2 regions of the Streptomyces sp. NPDC005820 genome follow, and region 2 is predicted to be linked to the other one. Evidence: riboswitches for the same ligand, from Rfam matches in the RefSeq annotation. Region 2 holds a riboswitch; the other holds the start of a gene.
The links. A riboswitch is a leader RNA that binds a small molecule or an ion and turns the genes downstream of it on or off. The one in region 2 is predicted to bind cobalamin.

Region 1 (11,462 bases), on a different contig from region 2:
CACGCCCGGCACAGCGGGAGGGGTGTGTGCCCACTGGCGGCTGAGAGGGGTTGTTCGTGCCAGCTTTCCCATACAGCACCACATACAGCACCACGGCGACGGTGGCCGCACCAACGGTTCCGCCCTCGCTCTCTCTTCCGGTCATCGAGTCTTCCTTTCCCCGGCATCTGCATCCGTATTGGCCCCGGTTGCAGGAGAAGACCCGCTCCTGGCTGCTGGAAAAAGGCCTCATGCCGGCGGACAAGGTCGCAGAATATGCCGACGGACTGTGCTACACGGATCTGATGGCGGGCTACTACCTCGGCGCCTCCGAGGAGGTTCTCCAGGCCATAGCCGACTACAGCGCATGGTTCTTCGTCTGGGACGACCGGCACGACCGCGACGCCGTCCACGGCCGCGCCGCGCAATGGCGTCGGCTCAGGTTCCGGTTGCACGCGGCCCTGGACGCCCCGGTGGCCCACCTGCGCCATCCCGACCCGCTGGTGGCCGGGCTCGCGGACAGCGCGGGCCGGCTGTTCGCGTTCCTCCCCGGCACCTGGAACGCGCGGTTCAGGCGCCACTTCCATACGGTGATCGACGCGTACGACCGGGAATTCCGCAATCGCCTCCAAGGGCGGATTCCCCCGGTCGAGGAATATCTCGCACTGCGTCGGCTCACCTTCGCGCACTGGATCTGGACCGACCTCCTGGAACTGAGCGCGGGCTGCGAACTCCCGGACACCGTGAGGAAACATCCCTCGTTTCGCCGGGCGGCCCTGCTGAGTCAGGAATTCGCCGCCTTGTACAACGACCTCTGCTCGCTCCCGAAAGAAATCGCGGGCGACGAGGTGCACAATCTCGGAATCAGTCTCATCACCCATGAGGGACTGACTCTCGAAGATGCGGTGGACGAAGTGAGGCGGCGCGTCGAGGAATGCATATCCGGATTCATCGACGTCGAGCGGGATGTCTTACGGCTGGCCGACCGGCTCGCCGACGGGACGGTCCGCGGAAAAGAACTCGGCGCCGCCGTACGGGCCTGCCTCGCGAATATGCGGAACTGGTTCAGTTCCGTCTACTGGTTCCACCACGAGTCCGGCCGGTACACGGTCGACAGCTGGGACGACCGGACCACGCCCCCGTACGTCAACAACGAAGCGGCAGGTGAGAAATGACCGTCGAATCGGTGCAGCCCGAGTCCTCCGGGACCACGGCACCGCAGGAGCCGCCCCTGGCCGGTGGCGGGGTCCCGCTCCTCGGCCACGGCTGGAAGCTGGCCCGCGGCCCGCTGGCCTTCCTCGAACAGCTCCGCGACCACGGTGACGTCGTCCGCCTCAGGCTCGGCCCCAAGACGCTGTACGCCGTCACCGCGCCCGAACTCACCGGGCAACTCGCCCTCAGCCCCGACTACATCATCTCCGGACCCCTGTGGGAGTCCCTGGAGGACCTGCTCGGCAAGGAGGGCGTGGCCACCGCCAACGGCCCGCTCCACCGCCGCCAGCGACGCACCATCCAGCCCGCGTTCCGGCTCGACGCCATCCCGGCCTACGGGCCGATCATGGAGGAGGAGGCGCACGCGCTCGTCGAGCGCTGGAGCCGAGGCGAGGTCCTCGACGCCACCGCCGAGGGCTTCCGGGTGTCCGTGCGCATCTCCGCCCGCTGTCTGATGCGCGGCACCTACATGGACAGCCGGTCCGAGCGCATCACCTCGGCGCTCGCCACCCTGTTCGCCGGTATGTACCAACGCATGGTGCTCCCCCTCGGCCCCCTTTATCGGGTACCGATTCCGGCCAACCGCGAATTCAACCGGGCACTGGCCGATCTCCACCGGCTCGTCGACGAGATCATCGCCGAGCGCCGGGCCTCCGGCCAAAAGCCCGACGATTTGCTGACGGCTTTGCTGGAGGCGACGGACGAGAATGGCGACCCGATCGGGGAACAGGAGATCCACGACCAGGTCGTCGCGATACTGACCCCGGGCAGCGAAACCGCCGGTTCCGTGGTCATGTCGCTGCTCCACGTCCTCACGGAGCATCCGGATCAAGTGGACAAGATCCGCGCCGAGGTGAAAAACGTTGTCGGTGACCGGCCGGTCGCATTCGGCGACGTCCGAAAGCTCCGACACACGGCCAATGTCGTCCTTGAGACCATGCGGCTGTATCCCGCCGTATGGATATTGACCCGGCGCGCGGTGACCGACACCGAGCTCGGCGGATACCGCATTCCCGCCGGTGCGGACATCGTGTACAGCCCGTACGCGGTCCAGCGCGATCCGCGTTCGTTCGAGCGGAACGAGGAGTTCGATCCCGACCGCTGGCTGCCCGGCCACTCGGCGGAGGTGCCGAAGTACGCCATGTCGCCGTTCGGGGTCGGCAACCGCAAGTGCCCGAGCGACCACTTCTCGATGGCCGAACTCACCCTGATCGCCGCGGTGGTGGCGCGCGCGTTCCGCTTCGAGCCCGCGCCCGGCTCCGACAACCGCACCCACATAGGCATCACGCTCCGGCCGCGCCGACTGCGGCTGAGGGCGCTGCCGGGGTGAGAGCGAGCGGGGGCCGACCGGGGGCCGCGGGCGGTCAGGCGACCGCCCGCGGCCCCCGGAAGGTCCGCCGATAGGCGTTCGGGGTGGTCCCCAGCGACCGTATGAACTGATGGCGCAGGGCGGCCGCCGTACCGAAACCGGTACGCCAGGCGATCGCGTCCATCGTCTCGTCCGTGGCCTCCAGCAGGTGCTGTGCGAGCAGCACCCGCTGCCGCAGCAGCCAGCGGTAGGGGGTGGTGCCCGTCTCCTGCTGGAAGCGGCGGGCGAAGGTGCGCGGCGCCATATGGGCGCGGGCCGCGAGCTGCTCGACCGTGACCTCCTGGTCGAGGTGCGCCTCCATCCAGACCAGCACCTCCCCGACCGTGTCGCACGAGGAGCGGGGCAGCGGCCGCTCGATGTACTGCGCCTGGCCGCCGTCCCGGTGCGGCGGGACGACCATCCGCCGGGCGATCCCGTTCGCGACCTCGGGTCCCTGCTCCTTGCGGACGATGTGCAGACAGGCGTCGATCCCGGCGGCCGTGCCGGCGGAGGTGATCACCGGGTCCTCGTCGACGTAGAGCACGTCCGGTTCGACGACCGTCCTCGGGAAGCGGCGGGCCAGGACCTCCGCGTGCCGCCAGTGCGCGGCGCAGCGCCGCCCGTCGAGCAGCCCCGCCGCGCCCAGCACGAACACCCCGGAGCAGACGCTGAGCACCCGCGTCCCGCGGTCCACGGCCCGGCGCAGGGCGGCGAGCAGCGCGGGCGGATAGTCCCGGTCGACGGCCGAGTCCGCCGCCGGTACGGCGATCAGATCGGCCTCCTCCAGCCGGTCGAGGTCGTACGGCGTGGAGACGGTGAGCCCGCCGACATGGGTGCCCAGCGAGGGGCCCTCCGCCGAGACCACGGCGAAGTCGTACACCGGCAACCCCTCGTCACTGCGGTCGAGGCCGAACACCTCGCAGACGACACCGAGCTCGAAGGGATGCACACCGTCGAGCAGGACCGCGGCCACGTTCTTCAGCATGCTGCCAGTGTGCACCCGCGGTGGCAGTAATTTGAAGGTGTACGGCAGTCCTGCCACTCCCGGTCAGGAGTGTCCGGCGCGACAGTGGTGTGCATGAACACGAACCAGATCGAAGGCCTCGTCGGAATGCTCCTGGTCCTGGGGATCCTCGTCCTCCTGGTCCTCCCGTCCGTGCTCGGCGTCGTGCGCGACCGGCGCGCCGACCGGCAGATCAGGGAGGCCCAGGAGGCCCGGGGCGAGCGGGAGGGTCAGAAGTCCTCGTCCAGGTCGACCGTGCCCTCCACCGCGACCTGGTACGCCGACGGGCGCCGCTCGAAGAAGTTGGTCAGCTCCTGAACGCCCTGGAGCTCCATGAAGGAGAACGGGTTCTCCGAGCCGTACACCGGGGCGAAGCCCAGCCGGGTGAGGCGCTGGTCGGCGACGCACTCCAGGTACTGCCGCATCGAGTCGGTGTTCATGCCCGGCAGTCCGTCGCCGCACAGGTCCCGCGCGAACTGCAGCTCCGCCTCGACGGCCTCCCGGAGCATGTTCGTGACCTCCTGCTGAAGCCGCTCGTCGAACAGCTCCGGCTCCTCCTTGCGGACCGTGTCGACCACGTCGAACGCGAAGCTCATGTGCATGGTCTCGTCCCGGAACACCCAGTTGGTGCCGGTGGCGAGACCGTGCAGCAGACCCCGGCTGCGGAACCAGTAGACGTACGCGAAGGCGCCGTAGAAGAACAGGCCCTCGATGCACGCGGCGAAGCAGATCAGGTTGAGCAGGAAGCGGCGGCGGTCGGCCTGCGACTCCAGACGGTCGATCTTCTCGACCTCGTTGATCCACTTGAAGCAGAACTCGGCCTTCTCGCGGATCGACGGGATGCTCTCGACCGCCGCGAAGGCGGCCGTCCGGTCGTCCGGGTCGGGCAGATAGGTGTCCAGCAGCGTCAGATAGAACTGGACGTGGACGGCCTCCTCGAAGAGCTGCCTGCTCAGATACAGGCGCGCCTCCGGGGAGTTGATGTGCTTGTACAGCGTCAGCACCAGGTTGTTCGCCACGATCGAGTCGCCCGTCGCGAAGAAGGCGACCAGCCGGCCGATCAGATGCTGCTCCATCGGGGACAGCTTGGCGAGGTCGGCGACGTCCGAGTGGAGGTCGACCTCCTCCACGGTCCAGGTGTTCTTGATGGCGTCCCGGTAGCGCTCGTAGAAGTCCGGGTAGCGCATGGGGCGCAGAGTCAGCTCGAAGCCGGGGTCGAGCAGGTTCTTGATGCTGGGCATTACTGGCAGGCCTCGCAGGACTCGGGGTTCTCAAGGGAGCAGGCGACGGCGTCGGGGTCGGCGGCCTGCTGCACGGGGATGGTGGTCGGGGTCTGCGCCTGGGCGGCGCGGGCGATGCGGGTCGCCGGGCGCGAGCGCAGGTAGTACGTCGTCTTCAGGCCCGACTTCCAGGCGTACGCGTACATCGAGGAGAGCTTGCCGATGGTCGGCGTCTCCAGGAACAGGTTCAGGGACTGGGACTGGTCCAGGTACGGGGTGCGGGCCGCGGCCATGTCGATCAGGCCGCGCTGCGGGATCTCCCACGCCGTCCGGTACAGGGCCCGTACGTCCGCCGGGATCCACGCGAAGTCCTGCACCGAGCCGTTGGACTCGCGCAGCGCCTCCCGGGTGCGCGCGTCCCACACGCCCAGCTCCTTGAGGTCCTGCACCAGGTACGAGTTGACCTGGAGGAACTCACCGGACAGCGTCTCGCGCTTGAACAGGTTGGACACCTGCGGCTCGATGCACTCGTACACACCGGCGATGGAGGCGATGGTGGCGGTCGGCGCGATGGCGAGCAGCAGGCTGTTGCGCAGGCCCGTCGTCGCGATCCGCTCGCGCAGCGCCGCCCAGCGCTCCGGCCAGGTGAACTCCACGCCGTAGTGGTCCGGGTGCAGCACACCCCGCGCGGTACGGGTCTTCTCCCAGGCCGGCAGCGGGCCGCTGCGCTCGGCGAGGTCGGCGGAGGCCTCGTACGCGGCGAGCATGATCCGCTCGGCGATCCGCGTCGACAGCGCACGCGCCTCGGCGGAGTCGAAGGTCAGCCGCAGCTTGAAGAAGACGTCCTGCAGACCCATCGCGCCCAGGCCCACCGGACGCCACTCGGCGTTGGACCGGCCCGCCTGCTCGGTCGGGTAGAAGTTGATGTCGACGACCCGGTCGAGGAAGGTGACGGCGGTGCGGACGGTGGCGTCCAGCCGCTCCCAGTCGAGGTCGCCGGCCGTCGTGTCGACGAACGCGCCGAGGTTCACCGACCCCAGGTTGCAGACCGCCGTCTCCCCGTCGTTCGTGACCTCCAGGATCTCCGTGCAGAGGTTGGAGGAGTGGACGACATGGCCCGGGAGCGCGGTCTGGTTGGCGGTGCGGTTGGCCGCGTCCTTGAAGGTCATCCAGCCGTTGCCGGTCTGCGCGAGGGTCCGCATCATCCGGCCGTACAGATCACGGGCCGGGATGGTCTTCTTCGCGAGCCCGGCCGCCTCCGCCTTGCGGTACGCGACGTCGAACTCCTCGCCCCACAGATCGACCAGCTCGGGCACGTCGGAGGGGGAGAACAGGCTCCACTGCCCGTCGGCGTTCACCCGGCGCATGAACTCGTCCGGGATCCAGTGCGCCAGGTTCAGGTTGTGCGTACGGCGGGCGTCCTCACCGGTGTTGTCGCGCAGCTCCAGGAACTCCTCGATGTCGGAGTGCCAGGTCTCCAGGTAGACCGCGGCCGCGCCCTTGCGTCGCCCGCCCTGGTTCACGGCGGCCACGGAGGCGTCCAGGGTCTTCAGGAACGGCACGATGCCGTTGGAGTGCCCGTTGGTGCCGCGGATGAGGGACCCGCGGGAACGGATCCTGCTGTACGACAGCCCGATGCCGCCGGCGTGCTTCGACAGCCGGGCGACCTGGTGGTAGCGGTCGTAGATCGAGTCCAGCTCGTCCAGCGGGGAGTCGAGGAGGTAGCACGACGACATCTGGGGGTGCCGGGTGCCGGAGTTGAAGAGGGTGGGGGAGGACGGCAGGTAGTCGAGCCGGCTCATGAGCCCGTAGAGCGCGGCGACCTCGTCCACGGAGCGGGCCGTGTCGTCCTCGGCGAGACCGCTCGCGACCCGCAGCAGGAAGTGCTGGGGCGTCTCCACGACCTTGCGGGTGTGCGGGTGCCGCAGGAGGTAACGGCTGTGGAGGGTACGGAGTCCGAAGTAGCCGAAGCGGTCGTCGGCGCCGGTGTCGACCAGCGCGTCCAGGCGGGCCGCGTGCAGCCGTACGAACTCGGCGGTGCGGTCGGCGACGAGCCCCTCGCGGTGGCCGACGGCCACGGACCCGGTGAAGGACGTGACCCCCTGGGAGGCGGCCTCCGCGGCGATGGAGACCGTCAGCAGCCGGGCGGCCAGCTTCGAGTAGGCGGGGTCCTCGGAGATCAGGCCGGCGGCCGCCTCCGTGGCCAGCTCGCGCAGCTCTGCGGTGACCTCGTCGAAGGCCCCCCGCGCCGACCGGCCGCGCAGCGCGGCGGCGGCGACCCGCCCGGGGTCGGCGTCGGGGAGGTCGGCGGTCAGCTCGGTCAGGGTCCGCAGCAGCGCGGCACCGGGACCGTCGAAGTCCGGCTGGATCGCTGAGGCCGGATCGGCTGGCGCGATGGTCACGTGGGGCTCTCCCTCGCTCGGCAGGGGGCCTTGCGGAGGGCAGCGGGCAGCACGCGAGCGCGCACGGCGTCGCGTCCACCGGCCCACTCCACGAGGCCCGGACGTCAGGGCACCCGGACCGGGACGGCCGGGCGCGCTGTCGGCAGGTCCTCGGACTGACGCTCGTGCACAGACATGCACAAGTACACCGTTGCGGGACAGTTCCGGATTCGCACCGGATTCCCCTGCGGCGACAACGAGCATGAGCATACATCTTGTGCTCACCTGTCACGCCACCCCCAGATGTTGTGTCGGGGTGGTGTCAGAGTGTCAACTCGTAGGTGAGGAGAGTGACGTCGTCCAGGTGCGGCACGGGATTCCAGTCCCGCTCGGGTGTACGGACGAAACCGAGCCGTTCGTAGATCCGGTGCGCGGTGTGCATGCTGCGCTGGCTCGACAGGACGACGGCCGTGCAACCCTCCGTGGCCCGCGCCCGGTCGAGACAGGCCCGCACGAGGGCCTCCCCGGCACCCCGGCCCCGCGCCTCGTGCGCGACGGCGAGCGCGCGGATCTCGGCCTCGCCGGGCCGCGCGATGTCGGCGACGGGGCCCGGCCCGGCGACGAAGGTGACCCCACCGAGGAGCCGTTCCCCCTCCACGGCCACGAGCACCTCCGCGGCGGCGGCCCGCGCGGCGACGTCCTTCAGCACCGGCAGATACGCGTCCCCCTCGCCGTAGTCGAGGAGGCCGTCCTGGAGGTAGGCCCGCGCGGTGATCTCACCCAGCGCCTCGTACTCACCGGGCTCCGCCCGCCGTATCACGATGTCCATGGCCCCGAGTCTGCCGGACCGCCACCTCCGGAAACCTCCCGTTTTCCCGGCGGGGACGCCCGGGTTGCGGGGTGGGGCGGGAGTGATTCCATGGAAGGAGGTGCCGGTGTCCCGCGGGTCCTCTCGTTCCGAGAACACGACAGGAACGCGCAAGGAGAAGGCACCATGACGAGGGTCGTCCGGCACCCGCCCGGCAAGGAGCGACCGCGTGACGCGCCGATGGCGACACTGGACCTGCGACGTGCGGGCAACCGGGTCGGACACGGCCTCGTGGGCCGCTGGCACACCCTGACGATCCGTCTGGAGGCCCGGCGCGGCGCCACCCGCCCCAAGAAGTGGCACCGATGGGTCTCCTACGCCAACATCACCAGAGCGATCTGGCTGGTCGCCGCGCTGACCATGCTCGCCTGGATCGTCGAGGGCCTGGTCATCCTCATCACCCACCAGACGAACTCCTTCGAGAACTGGCGGCAGCACAACGCGGGCTTCGAGACCGTCTTCAAGTTCGTCGGTCCGATCCTCGCCGCCTCCATCGCCGCCGCGCTCTTCCTGTTCTGGTGGTACCGCTGGACCAAACGGCGTTATCTCGCCAAGGCGCTGCGCGACCCCCGCAAACTGGTGCCCACCGCCGGCCCCGACACCTCCGAGATCGTGGGCCGGGACGAGATCGCCCAGGTCATCGCCGAGCGGCTGCGGGAGCGCGACACCCGACGGCCCTATCTGCTGGTCGGCGGCGTCGGCGCCGGCAAGACCGCCGTCCTCGTACGGCTCACCGAACTCCTGGCCCACCAGAACGCCGTACCGGTGCCGATCCGGCTGCGGGACGCGGCCGACGGAGCCGATCTGAACTTCGAACGCCTGGCCAGGCGGCGGTTCTCCGACGAGGCGCCCAAGGGCATCCTGGCGCGGACCAAGACCGACCGGGTCTGGCAGCAGCTCCTCGCCGACGACAAGCCGGTCGTCCTCGCCGACGGTCTGGAGGAGGCCCTTCTCGACGACGGCCGTCAGCAGAGCCGGGACAACGTCATCCGCCGGGCCATCGAACGCGCCCACGAGGAGAAGCTGCCCCTGGTCATCGCCTCCCGGCCGCACAGCCCGCTGGAGAACACCTCCGCAGCGATCGTCGAACTGGAGCCGCTCGGCGAGGAGGCGGCCGTGCGCTTCGTCGAGGCGGGCGTGCCCGAGACCGACGAGCGCCTGCTGGACCGGATCGTGGAGACGGCGGAGGTGACCGAGTCACCGATCTACCTCCAGATCGCCCGCGAACTCCACCGGCGGGGAGCGCTGGACCCCGACGGCCAGGACCGCGCCCCCCACCATCTGAACACCCGCGGCGGCGACCGGGCCGGCCTGCGGCTGTGGCTGCTGGAGAGCTGGGCCGAGGCGCTGTGCGAGGGGAAGCTGCGCGAGGACGTCGCGCTGGCCCCGCAGGAGCGCCGCGACACCCTCGAGGTGGTCTCGGCCCTGGCCTGTGTCGGACTGCTCCAGGACGAACTGGAGGTCGGCTTCGCGGAACTCCTCGACCCGGAGGTCCTCCACCCCCGTCCGGCCCGACGCGCCCGGGCCCGCGCGGAACACCTGTGGGTCGGCCGGGGGTTCGACCACTACGGCAAGCACGGCAACGTCCTCTCCGACTGGCACCGGCAGCGCATCTGGGACGCGCTGTGCGAGCGGCTCGGCGAGGAGGAACGCCGACGGCTGCGCGAGGGCACCATGGACCAGTGCCACGCCGGTCTCGCCCGTCTCGCGGCCCAGGCGGGCAGGCTCAAGCTGGTGGAGGGCTCCGAACGCAAGGTCCGCTTCCCGCACAGCATCCTCCAGGCCTACCTCGGCCACCGCCTGCTGGAACAGCTGGGCGAGCGGGGCGCCGGTGAACTGGTCGAAGAGGCGCTGCAGCCGCCCGGCCCCAGCCGGGAACTGCTCATCGCCCTGGTGCTGCTGTCCCGTGTGCGGGAGGCGGGGCCGCCGGCCCCGGGCAGCGGGATCCGGGCCGGCGTGCGCAGGGGCATCGCCGAGCGGGTCCGGCAGTCGCCCGTCGGGGGCCGTCCGCCGGCCCAACGGCTGTGCGACGCCGCGAGCCGACGCACGGACGATCCGAAGGCCCTCGACCTGTACGCCGCGGCCCTGGAGATCGAGAGCGCCGAGGCCGATCCCCGACGGCTGGGCGCCATCGCGGCCGCGGTGCGCGAGCGCTGGCCCGCCATCAAGGGGGACCGGCGCACCCTGAGGGACGCCAAGCGCAGGGTGCTCAAGCAATTCGGCGCCGCGCTGCGCAAGGTGTCCGACCGGGTTGACACCACCCCGCTGTACTGGGAGCTCTTCCGGCTCGGTGTCGAGGAGCCCTCCTACTCGATCCGCCTGGCCGTCGCCCAGGAGGTCGGCGCCGGCGGGAACGCCGCGTTCGCCGTGATCCGCGAGCGGGTCGGTCTGAACAGCGACCCCGTGCGGGAGTACGCGGACCGGCTCGAGAAGCTGAAGGCCCGGAAGCGGCGGGAGTACGAGACCTGGGCCGCGGACATGGGGCGGGCGAGGTCGGCCCCCTCGCGCTCGGGCGCCGGATCGACCGAGCGCGTCCGTCGGCTGCAGCGGGAGCGGAAGGAGCTGAACCGGCGTTACCGCGAGCAACGGGTCGCCCTCTTCCGGGAGTTCGTGATGCGGGCCTGGACGGTCCCGATGCTCCTCGGCTCCGTCGACGAGGCGCACCGGGACGAGGGGCGTGAACGCCTCGCCAAGTGGCTGCGTCACCTCGACCCGAACTTCACCGGCGGCGCCCCCGATCTGCCGCTCGCCCTGGAGGCCGCACTGGCCCAGGGCTTCAAGTACGCGGCCAACAGGCGGCACCGGTATCCGGAGACCTGCCCCGGAGGGCGCGCCGATCTGATCCGGCAGGCGGAGACCGTACTGCAGCAGTCCCGGTGCTGGTACGCGCAGCTCAGCCTGCTGCACGCACTGTGCCTGTGGGAGCTGGAGGACGGCGCCGACGGCCGGGGCGGCGCCACCGCCGTACAGACCGTGCAGCGCTGGCTGTCGATGGCCGGGACGGTGAACGCGGCGCCGGGCCGCACCGACGCGTCCGGCGCGACGCCCCGGCGGTGTCTGCATCCGTTCGTCGCCGAAGCCGGCGACCTGGTGGCCCTGGCCCTGGAGACCGGGCAGCCCGAGCGGTTCCTGTGGATCGACGAGAAGGGCGTCGCCGACAACATCGGGGCCCGCACCGACACCTGCGGGGGCCACCGCAGACACAGCCTGTGGATTCCGCCGTCGGTCGGCTGGAGCACTCTCGACCCACGCGCCCAGCGGCTCGTCGCCGACGTCCTCGTCATGCTGAACCTCATCGACCGCGACGGGCACCCGGACGAGGTCGAGGAACGCCTGGCCCGGGCGGAGCAGCCCGGTGTGCCGCTGCCGCCGTGCATCCGTACGAACCGGGAGCCGCTGCGGCCCGGGCTGCGGATCGGGACGTCCGCCCCGCCGGAACCGGGGACGACCT
Region 2 (11,462 bases):
GCCGGTGTGCCAGGCGGCCTGCACCGTACGGCGTCCCGGATCACGCAGCGCGGTCTCCAGCAGCACGCGTCCGTCGGCGCTCAGCCGCTCCCCCACGATGCGCAGTTCGGGTTCGGCCTGTACGGCGATGTCGAGCCGGACCGGGCCCTCGGGGCCGTCGGCGGTGCAGCCGATGCGGAAGCCGCGGCGCCGCTGGGCATCGGGGCGGGCCCCTTCGGGGACGCAGGCGAGCGGATCCGGGAAGACGTCGCGGACCCGGGCCCCGCCGCCGAGCCGCGCCAGTGCCTCGTAGGCCCGTACCGCCGTGGTCTTCCCGCTCCCACTGGGCCCCGCCAACACGGTCACCGCCCCCAACCCCATCCGGACCCGCCGATGCCCCGCGAAGGCGGCCAGCCGCAACTCGGTCACACAGGGCCGCAGGTGCCGACGAACCGCACCACCGGGAAGCGGCACGCCCTCGAGACCGGCGGGGCCACCGGGGCCGGACGAGCTTTCGGGACGGGTGCTCCGGGGTCCGACGGGGTCGTCGGAGAGCGGTGTGTCTTCGGGGCGGGTGGGGCTGGTCGAGGCGGAGGACGCGGTCATATGCGGACCGTAGGACTCCGCCCGCCGGGCGAACCGTTCCGGCCCCGCGGACTTCCTACGATCGAGCGACACCCCGGGCTGACACGCCCGCCCCCTACACCCCGGCGCCCTCCATGATTCCGCTCACCTCGGTGCCCGGTGGGGTGAGGAGGAAGACGTTGCGGTCGACGCGGTGCATGCCGCTGGCGAGGCCGAAGACGACTCCCGTGGAGAAGTCCAGGACGCGTTTGGCCACGTCGGTCTCCGCGCTGGTGAGGTCGAGGAGGACCGGGATGCCGGCCATCAGTGTCTCGGCGACCTCCCGCGCGTCGGCGAAGACGTTGACCCGCAGCACGACGAAGCGGCGACGGGTCTCCGTCACACTGTCGGGGAGCGAGCGGTGGTCCACCGCCGACGGCCAGGCGTCCCGGCCCCGCAAGGGAACGACCTGGGCGAGCCCTTCCCACTGTTCATCGGTGACGTCGTACCGGTTCACCGGATCCCCCCGAACTGACTCGCATTCCATGCCTGCACCAGCCAATTCTTACGCCAAGTCACCCGTTCGGCCCAACAGCGACACGGACGGCGACCGACTTGGGCGTCCCACGGCCGCTTCTTACCCCCCACACACCGGAATCTTCACGTCCAGGAACGGCTCGTTCACCGAGCGCGACTACGTTCACGTGCCGTGCACTTGGCAGATACCTCGCTGGTGACACCCGGTCGGCGGACACAGTCGGCGGTGTCCGCCCTCCCGGAACCTCCCGCGCAGTGGCGTCGCGTCCTGACCCTGCTCTCCGCCGTCACCCTCTTCATCGGCACCCGCTCGGTGTGGTCGACGGCCGCGAGCCACAAGGTCGTCGTGGCCGCCGCCATCTCGGTCTGCTACGCCTCGATCCTGGTGTGCGGGGTGCTCGCGCTCGTCGTGCGCCGGGCCCGCTCGCTGGCCCGCGTCGACCTGTGCGTGCTGGCCACCGCCGTGGTCCTGGTGCTGTGTGCCTGGGCGGTGTACCACCAGGGCGGCGACGAGGCGGTCCTCACCACCCAGGCCGCCCGGGAGCTCGCCGCCGGACGGCCCGTCTACGACCGGCCCTGGCCCTGGCTGTTCGGCCATGGCACGGTCGCGCTGACCCCGACCGTGTACGGCGGCTACGACTTCACGTACGGCTATCCGCCGCTCGCCCCGCTGCTCACCGCGCCGCTGCTGTGGCTCGGGCACGGGGGCGCCCCGGCGACGGCCATGGCGACCGGCGCGCTGCTCGTGGGCGCGGTGACGCTGTGGCGGATGCTGCCCGTGCCGTGGCGCCCGGCGGCGACGATGGTGTGCCTCGGTTTCTCGTTCCTGCCGATGTACGGGCGGCAGGGCTATCCGGCGATCCTGGCGCTGGCGCTGCTGCTGCCGGCGGTGGTGCGCTGGCCGCGCACCGGGCGCGGCGGGCTGCTCGGCCGGGCGGGCGTGGCACGGGCCGTCTGCCTCGGCGGGGCCTGCGCCGCGCAGCAGCTGTCGTGGTTCGTGGTGCCGTTCCTGCTGGCCGGGATCTACGCGGTGCGCCGCGGTGAGCTGGGTCCGCGCGCGGCGGCGGGCGTGGTGCTGCGGATCGCCGGGGTCGCCGTCACCGTATGGCTGCTGATCAACACGTACTTCCTGGTGCAGCAGCCGGCGGCCTGGCTGAAGGGGATCGCGCTGCCGCTGACGCAGGGCGCGGTGCTGCACGGTCAGGGGCTGATCGGCATCTCGCTGTACCTCACGGACGGCAGCGACCGGCTCGACTGGTACGGGCATGCGAGCCTGCTGCTGGCGGCCGGGCTGCTGGCGCTGTTCGTGCTGTTCGTACGGCGGCTGGGGCCGGCCGCGACCGTGCTGCCGTGGTGCGCGTTCTTCCTGGCCACGCGTTCCCAGGACGGCTACTACCTGATGATGACGCCGCTGTGGCTGGCGTCCGCGGTGACCGCGCCGCTGCCGGAGTTCGCCGGTGCGTGGCAGCCGAGACCCCGGGTGATGGCGGGTCCGCGGCGGCATCCGGCGCGGGTCGCCGCGGCCGTCCTGGTGCTGTTGCCCGCCCTGGTGAGCGCGACGGCGGCGGCCACCGGGGCGCCTCCGCTGCGGATGCGGGTGACGGGGGTCCGGCATCCCTCGGCGACCGCGGTGACGCTGATGACCGTGCGGGTCGTCAACACCGGTGACCGCGCGCTGAGTCCGCACTTCACCCTCACCACGGGCCAGGGCATGGACCCGTACTGGATCGTGGTCGCGGGGCCGCGCACGCTGCCCGCCCACCGCGCGGCCCGCTATGAACTCCGGCCGCCCAAGGGGACGTTCCGCCTTCCCCGGCCGAGCGTGCGGATCCGGCTGCGGGCCTTCACGGCGGATCCGCAGACGCTGTCGAGCGCGGACGTGGGCGCCGCGCTACGGGCGCCCGTCGTACGAGGGTGAGGTGACGGCCGGTCAGGCGTTCGTCGCGCGGGTGAAGCGGAGCGTGGCGGTGACCGTGGTCAGGCCCTTGATCATGCCCATCTGGTTCCAGCCCAGGCCGAACTCGGCCCGGTCGACGGTGAATTCGGCGTCCAGCGTGACGGCGTCGGCGCTCGCGCCGGTCAGCTTCGCGGTGAAGGAGTGCGGGCGGCTGATGCCGCGCACGGTGAGCTGACCGGACACCTGGACGGTGTCGGCGCCGCGGAGTTCGGCGGACCGCACGGCGTAGGTGATCTCGGGGTGGTTCGCCGCATCGAAGAAGTCGGTGCCGCGCAGGTGCTCGTCGCGCTTGGCGTTCTTCGTGTCGAGGGAGGCCACGTCCAGGCTGAGGGTGCCGGTGGCGGAGCCGTCGGCGGCCACCTCTCCCCCGCCGCGCACGGCGCCGAAGGCGCCCTTGACGGTCACCAGGCCCCACATCGTCTTGTGCTTGAGGGCGACGGCGGAGGCACGGGTGTCGAGCTGCCACAGTCCGGTTTCCACGGCGACGGTCATGGTCGTTTCCTGTCCAGAGGTGATGATTCAAATTTGGATGACTCGACGCTAGCCGATTATCCAAAAGTGGACAACCCCGTCGTCCAAAATTGGACCACGGTTACACTCGATGCATGGCCGACCCCGAGGAGCACCTCCCTGACCTGCCCCAGTGCCCGGCCGCCCGGGGCACCGGGCTGCTGCCGCCCGAGCTGCGCGCCTGGATGGTGCTGCTCGCCGCCACGGGAGCCGTGGAGCAACGGCTGCGGACGGTGGTGAAGGAACGGCTGGACGTCTCGCACGACGAGTTCCTGATCCTGTGCCTGCTCGCGGAGCACCCCGAGGAGGGCCTGCGCATGACACGGGTCGCCGAGCTGCTGGGCCGCCCCAAGACCCGGCTGACGTACCAGGTCGCCTGCCTCCAGCACGCCGGACTGGTCACCCGCCGCTCCGTCTGCGGCGACAAGCGGGGCATCGAGATCGCCCTCACCGACAAGGCCCGCACCCTCCTGCGCGAGGCCTCCGGCGCCCTCGCCGGGACGGTCACCGCGGCCCTGGCCCATGTCATGGGCCCCGAACAGTGCGCGGCGATGAGCGGGCTGGTACCGGCGGCGGGCGGGGAGACGGAGACGGGGTCCGTGGACAAGGGCGACACCGGCGAGGACACCGGGGCGGCGGCCGTCGGAGCCTCCGGCTGAGGCTGCTCGGGGGCAGGTCGGCCGGGTACCCGGCGGCTGCCGCGCCCACCGGTCGGCCGTGTCGGCCGACCGGTATCCCCAGGAGGCTTCCCTGGGCGTACAGGAGCTGCCCGACCCGGTCCGTCACCACCCGCCGCCGGGCTCCCCGGTGGATCCCGGCGCCCTCGCGGCGGCGCTCCGCGCGGGTGGACGGGGAGGTGCGGTTCGACGCGGGAGCTGGGCCGCGTACTCCACCGACGCCTCGAACTTCCGGCAGACCCCGATCGGCGTGATCGTCCCCCGCACCCCCGAGGCGCGGCCCGTCGAGGCGGTGGCGGTGGCCCAGGAGCACGGCGCGCCGGTGCTGTCGCGGGGCGTCGGGACCAGTCTGGCCGGGCAGTGCACCACGCGTAGGAGCGGACGCCCTCAACCGGCGGCTCGCTCCGCCGGGGGCGGTGGCCAAGGGGCTCGTCGTGGCCGGGGCCGGGCTGGCGGCGGGCGGGGTCGTGGCCGGGGCGGCGGGGGTGGTGCGGAGGCTGCTGTGGGAGTGAGGGCCCTCGGGAGGGCCCCTTGCGTACGCCCCGCGCGCGGCGCTACTCCACGACCGTCGTATCCGGCGTGACCGCCTCGACCACCTCGATCGCCCGCTCCTCCGGCACCCCGGCCGCGATGAGCGTGACGACGGCGGTCCGGGTGCCGTCGTCCTCCAGTGCTCCGGTGTTGACCTGCTCCAGCAGGGCCCAGTGCATGGCCTCCAGACCCGCGCTCAGCACGGCGGGCGGCAGCTGGCCGTGGAAGACGCCGTCGCGCCGGCCGCGCTCCAGGATGGAGGTGACCTCGGCACGGGCGGGCGCCAGGATCTCGGCGACGCGCTCCACGCCCAGATCGCGCCGGGCGAGCGCGAGCAGCAGCCGGTAGCGGTCGCCGACGGGCCAGATGCAGCGCACGAAGTGCGCGAGCGCCCGCTCGGCCGGCTCCTCGGGCCGGCTCGCGGTCTCCAGCACCTTGCACAGCGTCTCGGACGCCTCCTCGGCGAGCGCCTCCAGCAGCGCGGCCCGCCCGGGGAAGTGCCCAAAGAGCGTGCGTCGTACGACACCGGAGGCGCGCGCCAGCTCCTCCAGGGTGACGTCCGGGTTGTGGCCGAGCTCACGGCGGGCCGTCTCGAGGATCCGTGCCCGGTTGGACCGCGAGTTCCGGCGCTGCGGCTCGCGGGCCACGGGCTTGGTCACGGTGGAACCTCGTGCTCGGCGGGACTACGGGACATCCATTCTGGCACGGTCCTCACCAAACTCACCGGCCCCGCCCGGCCCATGGGAACCCGTCACCGACCCTTCCGCACGCCACCATAGCGGGACGAAACGGTCCTCACGCGACACGCCAAACTTGTCGGCATCGCTTTCTTGAACTATTCGTGTTTAGCCCAGTAGGTTGTCCCCATGACCACGCCCCAGCCCCGAACCGTCGCCGATGAGCTGCGCGGTGCCGGCCTGCGGGTGACGGCCGCCCGCGTCGCGCTGCTGGAGACCGTCCGCAGCGGCGACCACCTCGACGTCGACGCGATCGCGTCCGGAGTGCGCGACCGCGTCGGCCACATCTCCGTCCAGGCCGTGTACGAGGCGCTGCACGCGCTGACCGCGGCCGGACTCGTCCGCCGTATCGAGCCGCCGGGCAGCCCCGCGCGGTTCGAGGGACGCGTCGGGGACAACCACCACCACCTCGTGTGCCGCTCGTGCGGCGTCGTCGCCGACGTCGACTGCGCGGTCGGTCACGCCCCCTGTCTCACCGCGTCCGACGACCAGGGCTTCGCGATCGACGAGGCCGAGGTCATCTACTGGGGCCTGTGCCCCACCTGTTCCACCGCCGGAACACCGTGAATTCCCCCGTTCGGAAGGAACCCCCTATGTCCGAAAACCCCTCGTCCGAGGCGAAGTGCCCCGTCGCTCACGACCGCGCGGCACACCCCACCCAGGGCGGCGGCAACCGCCAGTGGTGGCCGGAGCGCCTCAACCTGAAGATCCTCGCCAAGAACCCGGCGGTGGCGAACCCCCTCGGTGAGGACTTCGACTACGCGGAGGCGTTCAAGAACCTCGACCTGGCGGCCGTCAAACAGGACATCGCCGCGGTGCTGACCGACTCGCAGGACTGGTGGCCCGCCGACTTCGGCAACTACGGCCCGCTGATGGTCCGTATGGCCTGGCACAGCGCGGGCACCTACCGCATCTCCGACGGCCGCGGCGGCGCCGGCGCCGGCCAGCAGCGCTTCGCGCCCCTGAACAGCTGGCCGGACAACGGCAACCTGGACAAGGCCCGCCGTCTGCTGTGGCCGGTGAAGAAGAAGTACGGCCAGGCGCTGTCCTGGGCCGACCTGATGATCCTCACCGGCAACGTGGCCCTGGAGCAGATGGGCTTCGAGACCTTCGGCTTCGGCGGCGGCCGCGCCGACGTCTGGGAGGCCGAGGAGGACGTCTACTGGGGTCCCGAGAAGGTCTGGCTGGACGACCAGCGCTACACCGGCGACCGCAACCTGGAGAACCCGCTCGGCGCCGTCCAGATGGGTCTCATCTACGTCAACCCCGAGGGCCCCAACGGCAACCCGGACCCGATCGCCGCGGCCCGCGACATCCGTGAGACGTTCCGCCGCATGGCGATGAACGACGAGGAGACCGTCGCCCTCATCGCCGGTGGCCACACCTTCGGCAAGACCCACGGCGCCGGCCCGGCGGACAACGTGGGCGCCGAGCCCGAGGCCGCCCCGATCGAGGCGCAGGGCCTCGGCTGGGCCAGCACCTACGGCTCCGGCAAGGGCGGCGACGCCATCACCTCCGGCCTGGAGGTCACCTGGACCGCCACGCCGACCCAGTGGGGCAACGGGTTCTTCAAGAACCTGTTCGAGTACGAGTGGGAGCTGACCGAGTCCCCGGCCGGCGCCAAGCAGTGGGTCGCCAAGGACGCCGAGGCGATCATCCCCGACGCGCACGACGCGTCGAAGAAGCAGCTGCCGACCATGCTCACCACCGACCTGTCGCTGCGCTTCGACCCGGTCTACGAGCAGATCTCGCGCCGCTTCTACGAGAACCCGGCCGAGTTCGCCGACGCGTTCGCCCGCGCCTGGTTCAAGCTGACCCACCGTGACATGGGCCCGAAGTCGCTGTACCTCGGCGCGGAGGTCCCGGCGGAGACCCTGATCTGGCAGGACCCGCTGCCGGCGGCCGAGGGCGAGGCCATCGACGCGGCCGACGTCACGGCCCTCAAGGCCAAGCTGCTCGCCTCCGGTCTGACCGTCTCCCAGCTGGTGTCCACCGCCTGGGCGTCGGCCTCCACCTTCCGCGGCAGCGACAAGCGCGGCGGTGCCAACGGCGCCCGCATCCGCCTGGAGCCGCAGCGCGGCTGGGAGGCCAACAACCCCGACGACCTGCGTCACGTCCTCAGCGTCATCGAGGGCGTCCAGGCCGAGTTCAACACCGGCGCCAAGAAGGTCTCCGTGGCCGACCTGATCGTCCTCGGCGGTGCCGCCGCGATCGAGAAGGCCGCCAAGGACGCCGGCTTCGACGTGGAGGTCCCCTTCACGCCGGGCCGTGTCGACGCGACCGACGAGCACACGGACGCCGAGTCGTTCGCCGCGCTGGAGCCGTACTGGGACGGCTTCCGCAACTACACCGGCAAGGGCACCCGCCTGCCGGCCGAGTACCTGCTGCTCGACAAGGCGAACCTGCTCACCCTGAGCGCCCCCGAGATGACGGTCCTGGTCGGCGGTCTGCGCGTCCTGGGCGCCAACACCGGCGGCTCCAAGCACGGTGTGTTCACCGACGCCCCGGGCGTCCTGACCAACGACTTCTTCGTCAACCTGCTCGAGCTGGGCACGACGTGGAAGTCCACCTCGGAGGACCAGCACACCTTCGAGGGCCGCGACGACGCGGGCAACCTGAAGTGGACCGGCACCCGTGCCGACCTGGTCTTCGGCTCCAACTCCGAGCTGCGCGCCCTCGCCGAGGTCTACGCGAGCGACGACGCGAAGGAGAAGTTCGTGAAGGACTTCGTCGCGGCCTGGGCCAAGGTCTCGGACCTGGACCGGTTCGACCTGGTCTGATCCCGAACCGTCCCTGAAGTGAGAGAGGGCGCCCGGGCTTGTCCCGGGCGCCCTTCGCGTTCAGCTCCAGGGGGTGTAGCCGCCGTCCACGCGGATGGTGTCGATGCCGCTGATGTGCCGGGCGCCGCAGCGGTCCTGGGGCAGGACCAGTTGGGGGCCGACCCCGTCGAGCGGGGTGTCGTCGATGGTGGTGGCGAGCAGCACGGCGGCGTTGCCGAAGTCGGGGTCGATCTCCGCCCAGGACAGCACGGCCTGATGCCCGTCCGCCCCGTGCACGGCGATCAGGAACCGCAGCCGGTCCTTGCGCCGGGCGGGGTCGAAGCCGGGCCGGGCCGCCGACAGCACGTCGTGCAGGAGCGGGCCGGTGAACCGGTGGTGCTGGACGCCGCTGGTGGCGCACTCGAAGCTGACCGCCGCCCGTCGCTGGGGCCAGGCCAGCAGATCGGCCACGGTGAGCCGGGCCGGCCGGGCCAGATCTCCGGCGAGCACGAGTTCCGTCCCCTGACGCACGGGCCACCACCTCCCGGGTGACCGTACCCGGGAGGGGCGGGCCGGCAAACGCAGATACCATCCACACACTTCGCCGCAAGCCGCTTGTGCCATGCCCAAGGGGATCCGACGCTTGCATCTGCCGCCGTTCGTCGGCGTGGGGGTGCCCGTCGGGCCTGTGGTAGCTTGCCGAAGCCAGTCGTACCCAAGTGCGTACCTGTACGCGGACGGGTCAGGGAATCCGGTGCGAATCCGGAGCTGACGCGCAGCGGTGAGGGCGACGGGCGGGGCAACGGCCACTGGACGGCGAAGCGGTCCGGGAAGGCGTCCCGTCCGGGTGACCCCGAGTCCGAAGACCTGCTGGCGGCCTCCGGCGGCACAGACGCCGGGGGAGCAACCGCACGACCGGGCTTCGCGCATGAGCCCTCGACGCCGAAGGATGTTCCGTGCCGCTCGCACGCCCCGTCCGTCCCGCCGCCCCGCTGTTCCTGGCCGGTGCCCTGCTGTTGACCGGGTGTGCCGGTTCGGCCGACGACCCGGGTGCGGCCGGCTCCTCCGGTTCCGCCGCCGGGAGCGCGGCCGCCGGATATCCCGTCACCCTCGACAACTGCGGGCGGAAGGTGCGCGTGGACGGCCCTCCGCGGCGGGCCGTCTCCCTCAACCAGGGCACCACCGAGATCATGCTCTCCCTCGGGCTCGCCGACCGGATGGCCGGCACCGCCACCTGGACCGACCCGGTGGCCAAGGGCCTGGAGAAGGCCGCGGCGAAGGTGGAGCGGCTGGCCGACGACGCCCCCGCCTTCGAGAAGGTGCTGGACGCCGAACCCGACTTCGTCGCCGCCTCCTTCGCCTCCACCCTCGGCACGGGCGGGGTGGCCACACGCGAGCAGTTCGAGAAGCTCGGCGTCCCCACGTACCTCTCCCCCGCCGACTGCGTCGGCAAGGACAACAGCGGCGACGGCGACGGCTCGCGCACCGAGCCGCTCACCATGGACGCGGTCTACGGCGAAGTCACCGATCTGGCGCGGGTCTTCGGCGTCGAGGAGCGGGGCCGCGCGCTCGTCGCCGAGCTGAAGGGGCGGCTGGACAGGGCCACGTCGGGCCTCGACGCCCGGGACGTGAGCGTCCTGTACTGGTTCGCCAACGCGCAGTCCCCCTACCTGGCCGGCTGCTGCGGCGCGCCCGGCGTGATCACCCGCGAGGCCGGGGTGGAGAACGCCTTCGACGACACCCACGAGGAGTGGCCCCAGGTCGGCTGGGAGACCGTCGCCGACCGCGACCCCGACGTCCTCGTCATCGGCGATCTGACGCGCAGGCAGCAGACCGCCGAGACGGCGGCGAGGAAGATCGCGTTCCTGGAGTCCGATCCGGTCACCAGGAACATGACCGCCGTGCGGAAGAAGCGGTACGTGCTGCTGTCCGGGCAGGCCATGAACCCCACGATCCGGACCGTGGAAGGCGTGGAGAAGGTGGCGGCGGCGCTGCGCGCGTACGGCCTCGCGGGGTGAGCGAGGTCCCGACGGCCGCGGTCGCGGCGGCGGTCCCGGTGGCGCTGCGGCGCGCGCTGCTGTGGGCGGCCGGGCTCGCGCTGCTGTGCGGCTCCGTCGCGGTGGCGATCACCATCGGCCCGGCGGACATCGCCGTCGGTGACGTATGGGCCACGGTGGCGGCCCATCTCGGCTGGGGCCAGGGGCGGTTGTCGCCGATCAGGGACGGGATCGTGTGGAATCTGCGGCTGCCGCGCACCCTGCTGGCGGCGGTGTGCGGGGCCGGGCTGGCCGTGTGCGGGGCGGTGATGCAGTCGCTGTTGCGCAACCCGCTCGCCGACCCCTTCGTCCTGGGCGTCTCCTCGGGCGCCTCGACCGGTGCGGTCGTGGTCGTGGTGCTCGGCGCGGGCGGTGGGGCCGTGTCGGTGTCGGGCGGCGCGTTCGTGGGCGCGGTGGTGTCGTTCGCGCTGGTGCTGCTGCTCAGTCACACTCTCGGGGGCACCACGGACCGGGTGGTGCTCGCCGGGGTCGCCGCGATGCAGTTGTTCTCGGCGCTGACCTCGTTCGTGGTGATGACGGCGGCCGACGCGGAGACCACGCGCGGGGTGCTGTTCTGGCTGCTCGGCTCGCTCGGCGGGGCCGACTGGACGGATGTGGGCCTGTGTCTGGCGGTGCTGGCGGCGGCGCTGCCGGTGTGTCTGGGGTACGCCCGCGCGCTGGACGCGTTCGCGTTCGGGCAGGACGCGGCCGCCGCGCTGGGGGTGCATGTGGCCCGTACCCGGCTGGTGCTGCTGTGCGTCACGGCCCTGCTGACGGCGGTGCTGGTCGGCTCGGCGGGGGCGATCGGCTTCGTCGGGCTGGTGCTGCCGCACGCGGCCCGCGCGCTGACCGGCCCCGGGCACACCCGGCTGCTGCCGGCGACCGCGCTGGCCGGGGCGGTGTTCCTGGTCTGGGTCGACACGCTGGCCCGTACGCTGCTGGACCCGCAGGAGGTGCCGGTGGGTGTGATGACCTCGCTGATCGGCGTCCCGGCGTTCGTGCTGATCCTCTACCGGGGCGGGGACACCCGGTGAACGGCTTCCCGCACGCCGGGGGCCCGCGATGACCGACCTCGCCGCCCCCACCGACGCCGCGCCCGCCCCCTCCGCCGGCCTGCGTGCCGACCGGGTGAGCCGGGCGGCCGACGGCACCCTGATCCTGGACGGGGTCAGCCT

Region 1: linked by a shared signal. The riboswitch ahead of ABZ464_RS08500 (ribonucleoside-diphosphate reductase subunit alpha) and the one ahead of ABZ464_RS48610 (ABC transporter substrate-binding protein) in region 2 are both predicted to bind cobalamin.

What each region holds. Positions count from the first base shown of each region.
Region 1 covers NZ_JBEXXE010000005.1:231,790-243,251, reverse strand. The annotation lists gene cyc1 (epi-isozizaene synthase) at 57-1,154, shown strand; gene ABZ464_RS08520 (cytochrome P450) at 1,151-2,521, shown strand; gene ABZ464_RS08515 (helix-turn-helix domain-containing protein) at 2,556-3,524, opposite strand; gene ABZ464_RS08510 (hypothetical protein) at 3,618-3,860, shown strand; gene ABZ464_RS08505 (ribonucleotide-diphosphate reductase subunit beta) at 3,773-4,783, opposite strand; gene ABZ464_RS08500 (ribonucleoside-diphosphate reductase subunit alpha) at 4,783-7,164, opposite strand; cobalamin riboswitch at 7,288-7,420, opposite strand; gene ABZ464_RS08495 (GNAT family N-acetyltransferase) at 7,466-7,972, opposite strand; gene ABZ464_RS08490 (ATP-binding protein) at 8,138-11,462, shown strand, end outside.
Region 2 covers NZ_JBEXXE010000073.1:16,498-27,959, forward strand. The annotation lists gene ABZ464_RS48560 (ATP-binding protein) at 1-585, opposite strand, end outside; gene ABZ464_RS48565 (cell division protein SepF) at 680-1,090, opposite strand; gene ABZ464_RS48570 (hypothetical protein) at 1,307-2,998, shown strand; gene ABZ464_RS48575 (YceI family protein) at 3,011-3,529, opposite strand; gene ABZ464_RS48580 (MarR family transcriptional regulator) at 3,643-4,206, shown strand; partial or broken gene ABZ464_RS48585 (hypothetical protein) at 4,355-4,588, shown strand; gene ABZ464_RS48590 (TetR family transcriptional regulator) at 4,779-5,414, opposite strand; gene ABZ464_RS48595 (Fur family transcriptional regulator) at 5,622-6,059, shown strand; gene katG (catalase/peroxidase HPI) at 6,086-8,272, shown strand; gene ABZ464_RS48605 (molybdopterin-dependent oxidoreductase) at 8,333-8,782, opposite strand; cobalamin riboswitch at 8,975-9,122, shown strand; gene ABZ464_RS48610 (ABC transporter substrate-binding protein) at 9,208-10,269, shown strand; gene ABZ464_RS48615 (iron chelate uptake ABC transporter family permease subunit) at 10,308-11,321, shown strand; gene ABZ464_RS48620 (ABC transporter ATP-binding protein) at 11,350-11,462, shown strand, end outside.